One region of the Clostridium sp. KLE 1755 genome, then DNA from elsewhere that is predicted to be linked to it. Evidence: a T-box and tRNA genes for the amino acid it is inferred to sense, from the RefSeq annotation. Region 1 holds a T-box; the other regions hold tRNA genes.
What was found. The T-box of region 1 lies ahead of HMPREF1548_RS27915 (proline--tRNA ligase). A T-box ahead of a tRNA ligase gene usually reads a tRNA of that ligase, here a tRNA-Pro.
Positions count from the first base shown of each region.

Region 2: it encodes a tRNA-Pro, which carries the amino acid that the T-box ahead of HMPREF1548_RS27915 (proline--tRNA ligase) is inferred to sense. The anticodon was not compared.
Region 3: it encodes a tRNA-Pro, which carries the amino acid that the T-box ahead of HMPREF1548_RS27915 (proline--tRNA ligase) is inferred to sense. The anticodon was not compared.

Region 1 covers NZ_KE992782.1:34,965-40,357, forward strand. Annotated here, with positions in the region: gene HMPREF1548_RS27905 (LytTR family DNA-binding domain-containing protein) at 1-251, shown strand, start outside; gene HMPREF1548_RS27910 (DUF4318 domain-containing protein) at 262-885, shown strand; gene HMPREF1548_RS27915 (proline--tRNA ligase) at 979-2,796, opposite strand; T-box leader at 2,906-3,174, opposite strand; gene HMPREF1548_RS27920 (hypothetical protein) at 3,188-3,496, shown strand; gene HMPREF1548_RS27925 (CDP-alcohol phosphatidyltransferase family protein) at 3,493-4,074, shown strand; gene HMPREF1548_RS27930 (glycoside hydrolase family 2 protein) at 4,118-5,393, opposite strand, start outside.
Region 2 covers NZ_KE992640.1:13,105-18,497, forward strand. Annotated here, with positions in the region: gene glgX (glycogen debranching protein GlgX) at 1-1,857, opposite strand, end outside; tRNA gene HMPREF1548_RS00265 (tRNA-Pro) at 2,124-2,197, opposite strand; gene HMPREF1548_RS00270 (YyaL domain-containing protein) at 2,366-3,679, shown strand; gene HMPREF1548_RS00275 (beta-mannosidase) at 3,724-5,393, shown strand, end outside.
Region 3 covers NZ_KE992671.1:93,560-98,952, reverse strand. Annotated here, with positions in the region: gene HMPREF1548_RS06045 (LytR/AlgR family response regulator transcription factor) at 1-271, shown strand, start outside; gene HMPREF1548_RS28830 (LytTR family DNA-binding domain-containing protein) at 272-505, shown strand; gene HMPREF1548_RS06035 (sensor histidine kinase) at 705-1,769, shown strand; tRNA gene HMPREF1548_RS06030 (tRNA-Pro) at 2,012-2,084, shown strand; gene HMPREF1548_RS06025 (GNAT family N-acetyltransferase) at 2,167-2,490, opposite strand; gene HMPREF1548_RS06020 (SGNH/GDSL hydrolase family protein) at 2,626-3,201, shown strand; gene HMPREF1548_RS06015 (flavodoxin domain-containing protein) at 3,219-3,716, opposite strand; gene HMPREF1548_RS06010 (hypothetical protein) at 3,861-4,280, opposite strand; gene HMPREF1548_RS06005 (TetR/AcrR family transcriptional regulator) at 4,284-4,913, opposite strand; gene HMPREF1548_RS06000 (GntR family transcriptional regulator) at 5,097-5,393, shown strand, end outside.

The DNA.
Region 1 (5,393 bases):
AAATACAGTCCATCCATACGGCGGATGAGGTGTATGAAACAAGAGAAAGGCTTTATGTGCTGGAAAAACTGCTTCCGGCTTCCTTTATACGGATATCCAGATCCGTCATACTGAATCTGGATAAGGTGAGGCTGTACAGGCCTATCCTCAATGGGCTGATGGAGGCCGGGCTGGAAAACGGAGAGTCTGTATATATATCCAGAAAGTATCTGAAAGAGGTACGGGACAGGATACTGGAGGAAGCGAAATGAGGTGTGGAAAATGACCGGGAATAATAAGATAAATGGGGAAGTACGGTTGGAAATATTAAAAAGAGGGGGCCTCATTGGGGGGCTCCTCTGGGCCGGCGCAGTGCTTTATGTGAGCCTGCGGTACCGGACGCTGGGGCCGGCGGTGCTGCCGTGGATGGTTCCCATGCTGGCAGTGGATATTCTGGCCGGTGTGTTTCTTTTGTGGTTAGGCCTGCGGAAACAGGTGATAGGCGGTATGTCGGCATTATGGACGGCTTTTATCGCACTTTTTCTGATGGTAATAGTCGGACGAATTCTGCCGGAATGGGTCAGGCAGATAATCGGGCTGGATTTTGGAATCCTGCTTGTGCTTTGCGGAGGAAATTATTATTATCTTTCGAGGATGGCAAAAAAGATGAATCAGGGAAGAAGCGGTTATACGCTCCGGATAGATTTAAAGGAAAAACCATCCTCGAAGGAGGATTTCCTGAGACAGTTTGAGGCTTACTGTGTCAAAGAAAATATTGATCTTGTATATGAGGTCAAGGATGTGCCGGCGGTGGTTCTTATGAACGGTGTCCGGTGTGAGGTAAGCCTGGACAGTACGCCCGGCTTTGGCGGGGCGGATTATGTGATGAAGGTTACAGAAAGGTAATGCCCCCTTCTGTTTCCCCGGCCCGCCATGCAGCTACAGGAGGCTGCATGGCGGGTCTTATTTTAGGTTTTAATAAGATTGTTGTGCAGACAGTTACTCAGGCTGCAGCGCGGCAGTGAGGGCGGATATTTTTTCCCTGACCCGCAGGACAATTTCATTGGCGGGGATTTTGCAGGTGTCGGCCTTGTTTCCGCGAAGAGTCATTTCCACGCAGCCTTCCTTCCTGTTTCTTGGGCTGGCAATCAGACGGATGGGGATGCCAAGCAGATCCGCATCGGAGAACATGACGCCGGCGCTTACGTTCCTGTCATCATAGAGAACCTCCACGCCTGCACGCTGCAGCTCATCATACAGGGCGTCAGCCATGGCATGTACTTCGGCATTGTCACTGCGCATACAGCACAGATGAACCTGCCAGGGAGCGATGGTGATGGGCCATATGGGGCCGTATTCATCGTGATGCGCTTCGCAGACGGAAGCCGCCAGGCGTCCGATGCCGATGCCGTAGCAGCCCATCAGGGGATAGTGGGCGGCGCCGTCGGCATCCACGTACTGCATGTGCATGGCCTTGCTGTATTTGGTTCCCAGCTGGAAGATATTCCCCACCTCAATGCCGCGGGATATGGTCAGGGAGTGCCTGCCGCATACCGGACAGATGCCGCCCTCCTGCGTCTTTGCAAAATCTTCATACGACGCATCCGGGCAGTCCCGTTCCATGCACAGGCCGGTATAATGAAAGTCAGCGCGGTTGGCGCCGCAGACCAGGCCGGTTGCGCCTTTCAGGGAACGGTCAAACAGAATGGTGAGCTCCGTATTTTCACCGCTGCTTTTCCGCAATCCGGCATACAGGGCGGCGGGACCGATAAAGCCTGCCTGCAGGCCGGAGCCTTCCGTGATTTCCCCGGGATGGACCTCTTCTCCCAGCCGGTTGGTGAGTTTGGTTTCATTTACGTCCAAATCACCGCGGATAAAAAGGACGACGTAGGAATCATCCCGGTTCCGCTGGTAGACAACAGCCTTGCAGCATTGGGCGGCTGTGATTCCCAGAAAAGCGCAGAGCTCATCAATGGTATGGACGCCGGGGGTGGAAACCTCAGTCAATGCCGGGAGCGGCAGGGAGGAGGCGGCACATTCCGTATGCCCGTCCGTCCGGCCTTCAGATGCACAGATTCCCTCCGACGGCGCTTCTGTGATGCATTCCGCCGCTTCCATATTGGCGCGGTAGCCGCAGGAAGGGCACAGGACGATGGAATCCTCTCCGGCGGAAGTAAGGAGCATGAATTCATGGGACAGATTTCCGCCCATCATGCCGGAGTCCGATGCCACGGAGATCACCTCCGGTATGCCCGCTCTGGCAAAAATGCGTTCATAGGCGCTGTGGCAGCGCCGGTAGCAGGCTTCCAGGTCCTCCTGGGAGGTGTGGAAGGAGTAGGCATCCTTCATAGTGAATTCCCGGACGCGGATCAGTCCGGCCCTGGGCCGCGCTTCATCCCGGAATTTGGTCTGGATCTGGTAAAAAAGGAAGGGATATCGGCTGTAGGTGGCCCCATATTCCCTTACCAGCGCAACGGCGGCCTCCTCATGGGTCATGCCAAGCACCATGGGGGAACCGTTCCTGTCCGTAAAACGCAGCAGCTCGCTGCCTACGGAGTCGTAACGCCCCGATTCCTGCCAGTAGGAGGCGGGCAGCACTACGGGAAACTGCACCTCCTGGCCGCCTGCGGCATCCATTTCCTCCCTGATGATCTGTTCGATTTTCCGGGTGATGCGGCACAGGGGCGGCAGGGATGAATAGATGCCGTTCGCCACGTATTTCATATAGCCGCCGCGCAGCATGAGGGCGTGGCTTTCCACAACACAGTCGGAGGGCGTTTCCCGGAACCGGTCGCCGATTAGATTTGCAAGCTTCATAAAATAACCTCCTGTCCTTAGGGCGTGTTTATATAATGCCCTGGTGGCGGCAGGAGGGGACAGGGAATAAAAAAAGCCCCGAGCCGTCCCGCCGCATGATAAGGGAATGGCTTAGGGCGAACCTTCAGGGTCCGTGGTACCACCTAAATTCGGAAAAAATCCGCGCTCACGGTACAGGGCATAGCCCAATACCTTTCTCTGTTACGGGAGAACCCGGCGGGGCTTACTCACGTCTTCAGCTGCCGGATAAATACGGCAGGAAAACGGTTCGGCCTGCGGCTCAAAGAGGGGTTCGGCATTTTTTCAGGAAAGACTCACACCAGCCGTCTTCTCTCTGGACCATCCGAAATGCGTACTGTTTCTTTTCTCAGCCTTTGAGGAATGTAAAATTTTGTTAAGAATAGCACGGGCCGGAATATCTGTCAAGTACGGATTTATTGACAGTACGGATTTATTTTACTGTGCGGCTTTATTTTACCTGTTATGGATTTATTTTGCCGGAGGATTGCGCAGACAGGGGACGGAAGTTATAATGGAAGGGAACCTGGCAGTATCCATGAGGGAAACGGGCGGTTACGGTGGAAGAAGCCGTATTGGTGCAGTTACGGCAAAAGAAGCTTCACAGGGACGGTCCCTTTCGGAAGGGGAAGCATTCCGGCGCTGCGGCGGCGCGCCGGGAAAGGACATCATACAACAATGAATAAACAAAAGATGACAGCAAAAGAAATTTTTTCCATACCCAATCTGATGGGATATTTCAGGATACTTCTGATTCCGGTATTTTCCTGGATATATATCCATGCGGATGGTGTGTCGGATTATTATATGGCGGCGGTGTTGGTGGGAATTTCCGGGCTGACCGATATGTTTGACGGCAAGGTTGCCAGGAAATTCAATATGATTACGGAGCTTGGGAAGTTTATAGACCCACTGGCGGACAAGCTGACGCAGGGAGCGCTGGTGCTCTGCTTTGCCGTCCGTTACCCGCTGATGCGGGCGGTTCTGGCGCTTTTTATCCTCAAAGAGGGTTTTATGGGAATCATGGGGCTGCTGCTTCTCCCCAGAGGGAAGAAGCTGGATGGCGCCATGTGGTTCGGCAAGGTGTGCACCGCGGTCCTTTACGTTCTGCTGTTTATTCTTCTGCTGTTCCCTGGAATCAGCCTGACAGCCGCAAATCTTCTGATATCTGCATGCGGCGCCTTCATGCTGTTCAGCCTTATCATGTACATCCCTGTTTTTCGGAAAATGTGGAAGGAAAGCGAGCCTTCCGGAAAATAAACAGCCTGCCGGGTGCAGGAATAAAGATATCCGCAGGAGCTGATCAGTGCCGGTTTACGGCATCCTTCAGCTCCTGATTCAGTTTGCGGACCGTTTCGCCGTCCGGCTTTAGGATTTCACGGTCATAGGTATACAGGCCGTTTACCTCTTCCTCCACGTCGGACAGCTGGGTATAGATGGTAGCGGAAATGCCTTGCTTTACCGCGGGGAGGATGGTGGAGGACAGAAGGCGGCGATAGCCTTCCGTAAGGGTCTGGCGGCTGTCATATTTACCGTAGCCGTAGAGCTTTTCGCTGTAGCTGTGTCCCGGGACCTGCCAGGAATAGCCGCCGAATTCGGTAAGAGCCAGGGCGCGGACAGGCTCCGGGCGGAATTTCAGGGTAAAGAAATAATAGTGCAGGCTGCACAGGTCGCCGCCCTTCTGGTCAAACCAGCCGCTGGCATGGTCTATCAGCCTTGTGGAATCCAGGCTGCGGACAAAATCCGCGATCTTCAGGGCGTCGAACTGCCCCCACCCCTCATTGAAGGGAACCCAGCATACTATGGAGGGATGGACCCGGAGGGCTTCTATCGTTTCCTTTGTTTCACGTAGGAATTGCTTTCTCCCCTTCGCATCCCTGCGCGAAAGAAGGAAGCGGCTGTGCCTTCCGTCCTTTATGGTAATGTGCATGGCATTGAAAAGGGTGGCCAGGTATGTGACGAACCAGTGGCGATAGGAGCTGCCGCCGCATACCATATCCTGCCATACCAGCATTCCCAGCCTGTCGCAGTGATAGTACCAGCGCTGAGGCTCTATTTTGATATGCTTTCGGAGCATATTGAAGCCAAGATCCTTCATGGCCCTGATGTCATAAATAAATGCTTCGTCGCAGGGGGCGGTGTACAGGCCGTCAGGCCAGTAGCCCTGATCCAGGACGCCGGTCTGCATATAGGGGCTGTTATTCAGGAAAATACGGCGCAGGCCGTCGCTGCCGGTCTGGATATCGCATTTGCGCATGGCAAAATAACATTCCACCCTGTCGTCCTCCATTTCCAGGGTTGCATGGTAAAGGAAGGGATCCTCCGGGGTCCAGGCATGGAAACCAGGCAGGGGCAGGACTGCCTCCCGGTCCGGGGAAAAGGTATGGACGCACACTGCGCCGGAGGACTGTTTGCCGGCTGCGGGACGCGCCGGATCGTCCCGGTATTGTCTGTCCTCCTCCGTTTCCGGCCGGACCGTACAGCGGATTGGCCCTCCCTTTCTGCGGCCGCCGGCAGTAATCCTTACGCGGCAGCAGGAACCGTCATAATCCGGCGTAAAATGGACCGCCGAAATATAG
Region 2 (5,393 bases), on a different contig from region 1:
CCGGATGACGGAGTGCTGCTGACGGAAGGCTATCATATACCGGAAAAATTCAAAAATTTCTTTGTTTTTTTCCAGCAAAGACCAGTCCAGCCAGGATATTTCATTATCCTGGCAGTAGGAATTGTTGTTTCCAAACTGCGTGTTTCCGAATTCATCACCGGCAAGGAACATGGGGGTCCCCCGGCTGCACATAAGAACGGCGCAGGCATTTTTTATCATGCGGAAACGCAGATCCATGATTTCTTCATTGTTTGTCGGGCCTTCATAACCGCAGTTCCAGCTTCGGTTATCATCGGCGCCGTCCGTATTGTTCCAGCCATTTGCCTCATTATGTTTGGTACTATAGGAATAGAGATCATACAATGTAAATCCATCGTGGCAGGTCAGAAAGTTGACGGAAGCATTATAACCCCGCTTATCCGGGGGATATAGGTCCGGGGAACCCATAATGCGCTGTGCGGCGGCAGCAGCGTAACCCTCGTCCCCCTTCAGAAAGCTTCTGATATCATCCCTGTATTTTCCATTCCATTCCGCCCAGCGGTTCCAGGATGGGAAGGAGCCAACCTGATAAAGCCCGCCCGCATCCCAGGCCTCCGCAATCAGATCCACATTTCCCAGGATGGGATCGTAGGCCAGGCTTTCCAGAAGCGGCGGCCTGCTCATTGGTGCCGCGTCCTCGCTCCTTCCCAGAATAGACGCCAGATCAAAACGGAAACCATCCACCCGGTAATTAATGACCCAGTACCGCAGACAGTCCAGGATCATCTGCCGGACAATGGGATGATTGCAGTTAAGCGTATTGCCGCAGCCGCTGAAGTTATAATAATGGCCATCCGGTGTGAGCATGTAATAAATATTATTATCCAGGCCTTTAAATGAAAAGTAGGGTCCCAATTCATTTCCTTCCGCCGTATGGTTGAATACTACATCAAGAATGACTTCGATTCCATTTTCATTCAGGGCCTTTATGAGTTTTTTCAGCTCCAGCCCTTCCTGATTGTATTCGATCTGGGCAGTATAGCTGGTATTCGGCGCAAAAAAGCATACCGGGTTATAGCCCCAGTAATCCAGCAGCTTCCGGCCGTTTACCTCTCTGCAGCCGTTCATTTCATCAAATTCAAAAATCGGCATCAGCTCCACCGCATTGATTCCCAGTTCTTTCAGATATGGGATTTTTTCCATAAGACCTGCAAAGGTTCCGGGATTGTGCACTCCGGAGGAGGAATGCCTGGTAAAGCCCCTCACATGCAGCTCGTAAATAATATTATCCTTCATGGGAATCAGAGGCTGTTTGCTGTTTCCCCAGTCAAAGTTATTTCTCACGACACGGGATTTATACTGGCAGTTCTGCGTACAGGGAAGGTGGATGCCCCATTCGCTCTGCCCGGTAACAGCCTTTGCATAAGGGTCAAGAATATATTTTGTCTTATCGTAAATCAGGCCTTTCTCCGGCTGATAGGGGCCGTCCAGACGGTAAGCATACTCAAACTCATCAATTTTCAGTCCAAAGACGATCATGGAAAAAACATTGCCGATCCGGTAGTGTTCCGGAAAAGGAATACTTGCGAATGGCTCTGAGGATTTCCGGTGGAATAAAAGAAGCTCACAGGAGGTGGCGCCGTGGGAAGCCAGCGTAAAGTTTACCCCTCCGGGCAGCGCTGAAGCTCCATTCACCTCATAAAAGCCGGGCCGCACATCATAGCCGTTGATTTTATCCAAAGGCTTCAGATTGGACGATATTTCTTCGCCAGTGATGCTTTCCAGCAGATAAGCGGAACCGGGCTGGGCGGTAGTGATAAGTGGTGTATTTTCATGCGGCGGGAACTGCGGATCTGTGGATTGGGACATGTTTTTCATAGACGGTACCTCCCGGTGGTGGGGTGTTGGGGAATTTATTATCGGGTGTAAATATATGTCGCTGTTTCAGGGTTAAAAAAGCTACCGGCGGCAATAAGGATGACGCGCCGGCCGAAATGCGGTAACTATTGGGATATTAGTATTATATCCTTTACAGGGATGTTCTACAACCGATAAATATAAAACGAAATTTTTATAAAATGATTAAAAAGGTAATGAATAACAAAAACCCTTGAAAACAATAAGTTTTCAAGGGTTTTCTGTAGTCGAAGCGACGTGATTCGAACACGCGACCTCTGCGTCCCGAACGCAGCGCTCTACCAAACTGAGCCACGCTTCGAACTAGACTTTATCAAGCCCTTCAATAATACAAAATATAGAGGAAAATGTCAATGGGTTTTTTGAAATATCTTTTAATTGGCTGATATGGATAATAAACAAGCCATGGGTTGCTGTTGCCAAAGCGGAAGGACTCATTTATTTACTGGAAGGAAAGGGAAGGATGGCCATGCATGACATAGTCCGCATGGAGTATACAAAGCTGCACAGCAGGGCTGAGTATAAAAAAAGCCTTCAGGAGGCAGGCGCCGCCATCATACGCTCCTGCATTGATCTGAACTGGAATGACGAATGGCAGGCCTATACAGACATGTCCTGCTGTCCTCCACAAAAGCCTGATTTAAAGGCATGGCGTCCGGTTTATGAAATAGGATGGACGGGAATCGCGGAGCTGGCATGCCCGTTTATTATGGGAGAAAAGCTGCTTGGACTGCCGGAAAATTATTTTAAAAAGGCCAGGAACGGCTGGGAGTTATTTGACCAGATCGCAGATGCTTTCCATGAAGAATCCGGATTGCTGAATGATCTCGTGGCTCCTGTGGATGAGAGCGGTTCCCTGGTTAATGGCTGGTGGATTTGGTATCATATTGCAGAAGATTGCCACTGCGCGTATAATAACGGCAAAGCGGTTCATGAAATGCTTAAAACGGCAGAGTTTTTACATAACAGGGGAGAAGCATACCCTGAGCATTGGCTGTCGGTATGCTTAAAGGTACTGGATACTATAATTGCGCTTCAGAGAGAAGACGGAAATTATGGCTACACCTATAGCCATAATGAGAAAAAGGTGCTGGATTGGGATGGATTTGCAGGCTGCTGGTTCCTCCCCTGTATGGTTTATGCATATCGCCTGACCGGTGAAGAAAAGTATCTGGATTCTGCCAGAAAAGCGGAAACATTTTACTCAAAATATGTGTTGGATTTGAATTGCTACGGAACACCAATGGATACCTGGAAGGCTGTGGATGAAGAGGGGAATCTTGCATTCGTCAGAGGAACCCGTCTGTTATATGAAACAACTGGTGAGAAAAAATATCTGGAGCATCTGGAAGCCGGAGCCTGCTATGAATATTTATGGCGGTACGGGTATGCTTCAAGGCCGGAAAATGATCCGCTGAAGGATGGCTGGAATTCATGCGGCGGTTCCATAACAAGTATTTCCAATCCTCACATTCATCCCATGGGAGTTATCATCGACGGTGACCTGCGGTATCTGGCGGCGGCAACAGGAGATGAATATCACAAAATGCGTGCCGATGACAGTACGGCCTGGATGATGCAGAATCTTGAATTGTATCCGGAAAAGAGCGGATATGGGCAATACGGAATAACTTCGGAAAGATTTTGCCCCAGCGATGGGCTGGTGACAGAACGCTACAGCGATGGCCGCCCCTACAGCTCCTGGTTTTCCTTTAACCTCTGGGCCACGGCGAATGTACTGGAGGCTATTATGGATCTGCTTGCGGAGGAAGAAAAAGAGTAGCTGTAAAGGCGCTGGCCAGTACGAAAAAGAAACGGAGAAAGCTTATGACAGAGGAAATACTGGATAAAAACTGGAAGATGAAAAGCCTTACTGAACGGGAATTTCTGGAGACTACAGTTCCCGGCAGCGTGTATCAGACGTATCTTGCCCATGGAAAAATGGAAGATCCTTTTTACCGGGATAATGAAGAAAAGGCGCTGGAGCTTTTGAAGGAGGACTTTGAATTCATTACTGAATTTGAGGTGAGTGACGAACTGCTGGCATCAGATGAAATACTGCTTCATTTTGACGGGATTGATACCCTGGGGGATATTTCCCTGAATGGAAAGCATCTGGGAAAAACGGATAATATGCACCGTATTTGGGAATTTAATGTTACTGATACGGTGAAAAAACAAGGCAATCTGCTGCGTATTATACTCTTTTCCCCCGTGAACTACATTTATGATTCCTATGAACAGGATCCCGCTTCCTCAGACTGTTCGGATGCCATGCGCGGCTGCTCCCGGCTGAGAAAAGCACACTGCATGTTCGGGTGGGACTGGGGCCCCAGACTGCCTGATGCAGGAATTTTCAGGAATGTAAAGCTTCTGGGAATCCAGGATGCAAGAATTGATAATGTATATATTACGCAGAAGCACGAAAAGAATTGTGTTACATTGTCTATACAGGCGGAGGCGGTACGCGCCTTTGGGGAGATCCCTTTTTCACCCGGTTCCTCTGATGGTGATTCCGAGCAGTATTGTTACCGGGTAACCATTACGGATCCTGAGGGGACGGCACAGACATACGATAACAGTCCTGCTCAGATTCTTGTGGAAAATCCCAAACTATGGTGGCCGAACGGGTACGGAGAGCAGCCTTTGTACAGAATCCGCCTGGAATTATTCCGGGGGCAGCAGCTTCTTGATGTGTGGGATCGCCGTATCGGGCTGCGTACGGCGACGGTAGCACGGAAAAAGGATGAATGGGGAGAAAGCTTTGCCCATGAGGTAAACGGCGTATGTATTTTTGCCATGGGAGCGGATTATATTCCTGAGGACAATGTCTTGCCAAGAGTGACTCCGGAACGGACCAGACGTCTTCTGACACAGGCGAGGGACGCTCATTTTAACTGTATCCGTGTCTGGGGAGGCGGGTATTATCCGGACGATGCTTTTTATGATATCTGTGATGAACTGGGTCTGCTGGTGTGGCAGGATTTTATGTTCGCCTGCTGTACTTATGACTTGACAAAAGCATTTGAAGAAAGCATTACGGCGGAGTTTATTGACAATATCAAAAGAATCCGTCACCATGCCTGTCTGGGACTGTGGTGCGGAAACAATGAAATGGAGATGTTTCTTGCCGAAAATGTATCCGGCTGGTGTAAAAAGCCGGGGCAGCTGAGTGATTATTTTAAAATGTACGAATATATCATTCCAAAGGTGCTGGAAAAATACGATCCACAGACATTTTACTGGCCTGCCAGCCCTTCCTCGGGCGGCGGTTTTGATGCGCCCAATGATGAAAACAGGGGCGATGTGCATTACTGGGATGTTTGGCACGGTGACAAACCTATTACGGAGTTCAGAAAGTTTTATTTCCGATATCTTTCGGAGTTTGGTTTTCAGTCTTTCCCTGCCCTGAAAACAGTGGAAACCTTTACACTGCCTGAGGACAGGAATATATTCTCTTATGTAATGGAGAAGCATCAGCGCAACCAGTCGGCAAA
Region 3 (5,393 bases), on a different contig from region 1:
AAAATTTATCCGTGAAAGCCTGAATGATATTAAAACAAAAATTATTTTCATTTCCTATCATAAAGGGTACGCCATGCAGTTGTTCAGTGTACAACCCCTGGATTTTATCGAGAAACCGTTAGAATATGATGCTGTTAAAAAAGCAGTGGGGATTTTTCTGAAAATAGAGGGCCTGGGGAAGATATTTTTAGAATACCGGAATGGAAATGTGTTTTGTCGTGAATGGTGTGAAAATATTATTTATATTACCAGCGATAACAGAAAAGTTTAGATTGTTGCCTTTCAGGGGATAAAAGAATTTTATGGTAAAATAAAAGCAGTTCTTACCCAACTGCCGCCAAATTTCCTGCAAATCCACCAATCATATGTCATTAACCAGGATTATGTGATTGAATATACATACGAACGGGTAAAAATGTTTAATGGGGATGAACTGAATATCAGCAGACGCTACCGGAACCAGGTCAGAAATCAGATAATTGATAACAGAAGGAGCCAGGGATGAGTATACATGATATTTTGATCGCCGCCGTAACAAATCTCTTCCGTATCTATATTGTCTGGAAGTTTGTCGGTCTTTTTCTTACTGAAAGAAAGGCAGGAAAAAGAACTGAAGTAATCGCTTATGTGATATTTTATGTGATAAGTTTTGGCATGTTTCTGATTTTTCATTATCCAATCGTGAATATTGCCACGAATCTGATATGTCTTTTTTGGTTACCCTTCTTTATGATGGCAGCATCCGCAAGAAAATAACTACAACCGTGCTTATTTACACGATAAATATGGTGAGCGATATTCTCGCAAGCTTCCTTTTCTTTGATTATAAAGTCGGACAGACAACGCCGCAGTTATTTTCTATTGTAACAGTCCTTTTAATCCAAATCTCAGAACTTATTGCTGCACGGCTCCTGGATAATAAAGCGAAACAGGAGTATACGCGGGGGATAAAATACCTTCTTATAATACCGGTATTAAGCATAATAATGCTTTTTATGCTGATTAGCTTTAACCTGAATAACAGATTTCTGCTTGTATGTGAGAGCATGGGAATACTGCTTATTAATATCGTTGTATTTTATTTGTATAATATGCTTATGGAAGTGCATCATCAGCTCCGTGAAAAAGAGATGATGGAGTTAAAGGTAAAAGTTTATTCCAGCCAGTTGGAAACAATCACGCAGACGCAGAAAAAAATCAGGCGGCTGCGGCATGATATGGTCCATCATATTATGCAGCTGTATAGTATGGCTTCGCTTAATAAGAACGCGGAAATGTTGGAATATCTTGATAAAATGGAGCAGGCAATGATAAATCCCAGGGAGCATGTCAGTTCGGGGAATAAGGATATCGATGGTATTCTCAATTTTATGCTGGAGAAAGCGGTATCTATTCTTAAAAAAGTTGATGTTCAGGTCAAAATACCGGAGGATTTGCATACCTGTTCATTTGAGCTGGCGGTTATTCTTGGAAATATTATTGATAATGCGATTGAAGCAGCACGGCAGACGGAGGTTAAATGGCTGTCCCTGCAAATTACCGCGGATAAAGGGATACTTTTTATTCGGGTATCCAATTCATATTGTGGCTGCATTAAGACCTCAGGCAATAAACTTCTAACGTCAAAAGAGGATAAGGAAAACCATGGCCTGGGACTGGATAGCGTAAAGGATATGATTAAAAAGTATAATGGTGATATGAAAATAACCTGCGATAAAAATATATTTACAGTGGATATATTACTTTATCTTACGGTGAAACGTGGCTGAATGATTTTATATTGCTGGTCAGAAAATACCTTTGTGGGAAGCGTTATTTTTTAGAACAGTTATGTTTATATATGAAAGCATTGACGCTTCTTAGGGGCATTTTCATAAGTGACAAAAAATAATAAAAAAATCACAAAACATATTTTTGCAAAAATTAAAAAAACATATTGACAGATTTGGGATTTTTTTGTATACTAACATTCGTCGGTTGGAGCGAAAGCCCGGACGACATAAGAAAGCTTCGGGGTGTGGCTCAGGTGGTAGAGCGCTACTTTAGGGAAGTAGAGGCCGCAAGTTCAAGTCTTGTCACTCCGATGGAAAAAGCCTGGTTTTTACCAGGCTTTTTTGTTGCCCATAAAATGAACGTTGTGCCTTTGCAGTTTATTCCATATACAGATTACGATATTTCAAACCAATAATAAGGGCGCTTCTTGAATAAATAGAAACTGCATTTTTCTGCTGCCATGCGGGAGGCGGAATTAGATTCCACGCAGTCCCACTGTACTGTCAGGTTTTCTTCAGAACAGCTGCTGAGCATATGCTCTGTGAGAAAGGCGGCGATGTCGCGCCTTCTGTACGTTTCTTCCACTTCAATATCCACAGCTATTATATTTTCATATCTTGCGGAGCCGAAAATGATACCAACGATTCTTCCTGCTTTTCGTTTTTTATTGTTTTGGAGTTTCCGGCCACAGCGGAATATTTTTCCGTCTGTACCCATAGCGGTTCTTTCTTTATTTTTATGATGAAAAATATCCTACGGTATATTATGATTAATACATCAGGATTAGTAGAAAAGCATTGGCTTTGTCGGATGAAAATCCGCAGAAAGCCAAAGAAGAGGAGAATACAGGGAATGAGAGTTTTATTTATTGGCAACAGCCACACCTATTTTAATGATATGCCGGAGATTTTTGCGGAGCTTGCAAGAAAGAAAGGGATTGCCTGTGAGGTGACAATGCTCACCCATGGCGGCTGGTTCCTCCATCAGCATCAGAAGGAGCCGGAGGTCAGGTTTAACATTCTTTATGGAAATTATGATTATGTGGTCCTTCAGGAACATGCCCATCCGTTCGGGCCGAAGGAGGACATGCTTGAAGCGGCAAAGTCGATTAATCAATGGATTCAGGAAGCCGGAAGCACACCGGTTGCCTATATGACCTGGGCTGAGAAAACGAATGAAGCCGGACAGCAGAAAATGACGGAGACATACCGGGAAATGGCGGAACAGCTGGGGGCCGTGCTTGCGCCGGTGGGCGAGGAATGGTGGCAGTATAAGCAGGCCCATCCGGAAACGGAAATGTATGCGCCTGACGGCGAGCATGCCTCAGAGACCGGTTCCAGGCTGGCTGCGGAAATCCTGCTGCGGGTAATTCTGGAGCATGACGCGGGGAAAGGCCTTACGGCGGATAGGCCCGCACAGACCGTGTGAATGCGTGGCGGCAGGTATCAGGCCTGCGTCCTGAGAATCCCGCGCAGAAAAGCTTGCGCACCTGCAATGTCACTGGTGTCAGGATGTCCCTTGGCAATCCCGCCGATAAGCTTCCAGGGGCCGAAGGTATCAAACCCTTTACATTGGTAATTCCCCAATACGGTACAGCCATAGCCTTCCAGAAGGGAGGAAAAGGCTGTGCCGTATTTTTTCTGGTTGGCGCCGCTGGTCAGAAGTGTAAAAACCCTGCGGCCCTTCAGCTCCTTTTGGTGAGCCTCCAGGAAAGACTGCATTGAGGCATGGGGCCTGCCCATATAAATGCCGGAGGCCAGGCCGATGAGCTCGTAATGGGAAAGTTCCGGGAGGCAGTTCTCTGACAGAGGCATAACAGCAATGTCAGACAGCTGTGCAGCAGCTTTTTTTACAAGGGTCTCCGTGTTCTGATGATGACTGGAGCAGTACAGGATCAGGCATCTTTTTTTTCGGACTTCAGGGGCCGCTTTTGATTTATTCATTTGGAATTCCTCCTTTGGGGGCGTTTCCATGCGCCGGTCCCATGGAGACAGACGTGCGGAAACAATCAGTGTTTTCATGGGGCATACAGGGGAGCGACACATACAGAGGAGCAGCACATACAAAGGAACAGCACATACGGAGGTTCAAGCCGCAGAAAACAGGCCGATCCAGGTATGAATGAGCGCACATCCAAGCATCATTGCAGATAAAATCCGGTGCTGCTGCAGTTTTCGCCTCTCGTCCCGGCAGGTGTGGCACAGGGTTATCAGGACAAGCATGCACAGAAACAGGCAGCCTCCCGACAGATAGCCTGGCAGCCGTGCCGTCTGGGACAGCCGCGTCGCCTGGGACAGCCCTGCAGTCTGGGACAACCACATTGCCCGTGGCGTCCGCAGCACGAAAAAAATGTGAACCGGGCAGAGGAGGAAAAGCACGGCGGATAAAGGCTTATGCAGCTTCATAAAAAGCCGGTCTGCTTTTTTCAGGCCGAATTTCCTGGATGCGGCCTTGGCAAGCAGGAGGAGAAAGCATAAAAAGCACAGGATTCCCATAAAAATTCCCATTCGTCAGTCCTCCTTTTTCAGTGAGGTGAGCAGCAGGCGGAAGCCGTACTGCAGAAAGTCCGACCTTTTCATTCCCATCCTGTTTTCAATATAGGTTTCTTTTTCATAGGCCATGGGGATCAGGCTGCCCAACGAGGCCCACAGGGTAAAAACAGCGGGCAGGATGGAGAGATCCTGCCGCAGGTATTTTTCCCGGATTCCCTGCTCAAAACATGCAGCTAGGATATCGTTGATCTCCTCGCCCACGTCATAAATCCGGCGGAGGATTTCACTTTCCACTAAAGCCTGCTCGTCAACGCTTATATATCCCAGTATACTTGTAAAATACATAGGCTTGCCGGCATAAAGGGAACACAGTCTGTTACAGACCGCAAAGTACCTGCTTTCAAAATCCGGGTTTTCCCGGATGCAGTCACGCAGGGTATCCCTCAGACTGCACATGTAGCTGTGAATAATGTAGTTATATATTTCATCCTTGCTATGGAAATAAACATATATGGTTGATTTGCTGTATTCCGCAGCCCTGGAAATATCGTCCATGGTGGTCTGGCACATGCCCTTTTCGGAAAAAAGCTTCTCCGCGGCAGCCAGGATATTCTGCTGATGAAAGCGGACTAAGTGTTCTTTTTTCATATTTTTCATCCTTACTATACTGATATTATGATAATCGTACTATGAGTTCGATTTTCTGTCAAGGACGACTGCCAATATTTTACTCAGAAAATCAGATACAAGGCCATTGACAGATAATAATACAACTGTTATAGTGATGTGCATAACAGCATATCAGCCAGCTGATGAAGGAGGGACCGAGATGTGAAAATTGTGGTATCAAACAACTATGACGGCCCGATTTACGAGCAGATAAAAAGCCAGATACTTCAGGCAATACTGTCCCGGGAGCTTATGCCGGGAGATATCCTGCCCTCACTGCGTTCCCTGGCCAGAGATCTCAAGGTGGGGGTGCTCACGATTAACCGCGCTTATACCGAGCTGGAAAGTGAGGGCTACATAGAGAATATCCAGGGAAAGGGCTGCTTTGTCGCCCAGAGCAGTGAGGAACTGATTAGAAACCACCTGATAGGGGAGGCCAGGGCGATGTTCGCCGACGCC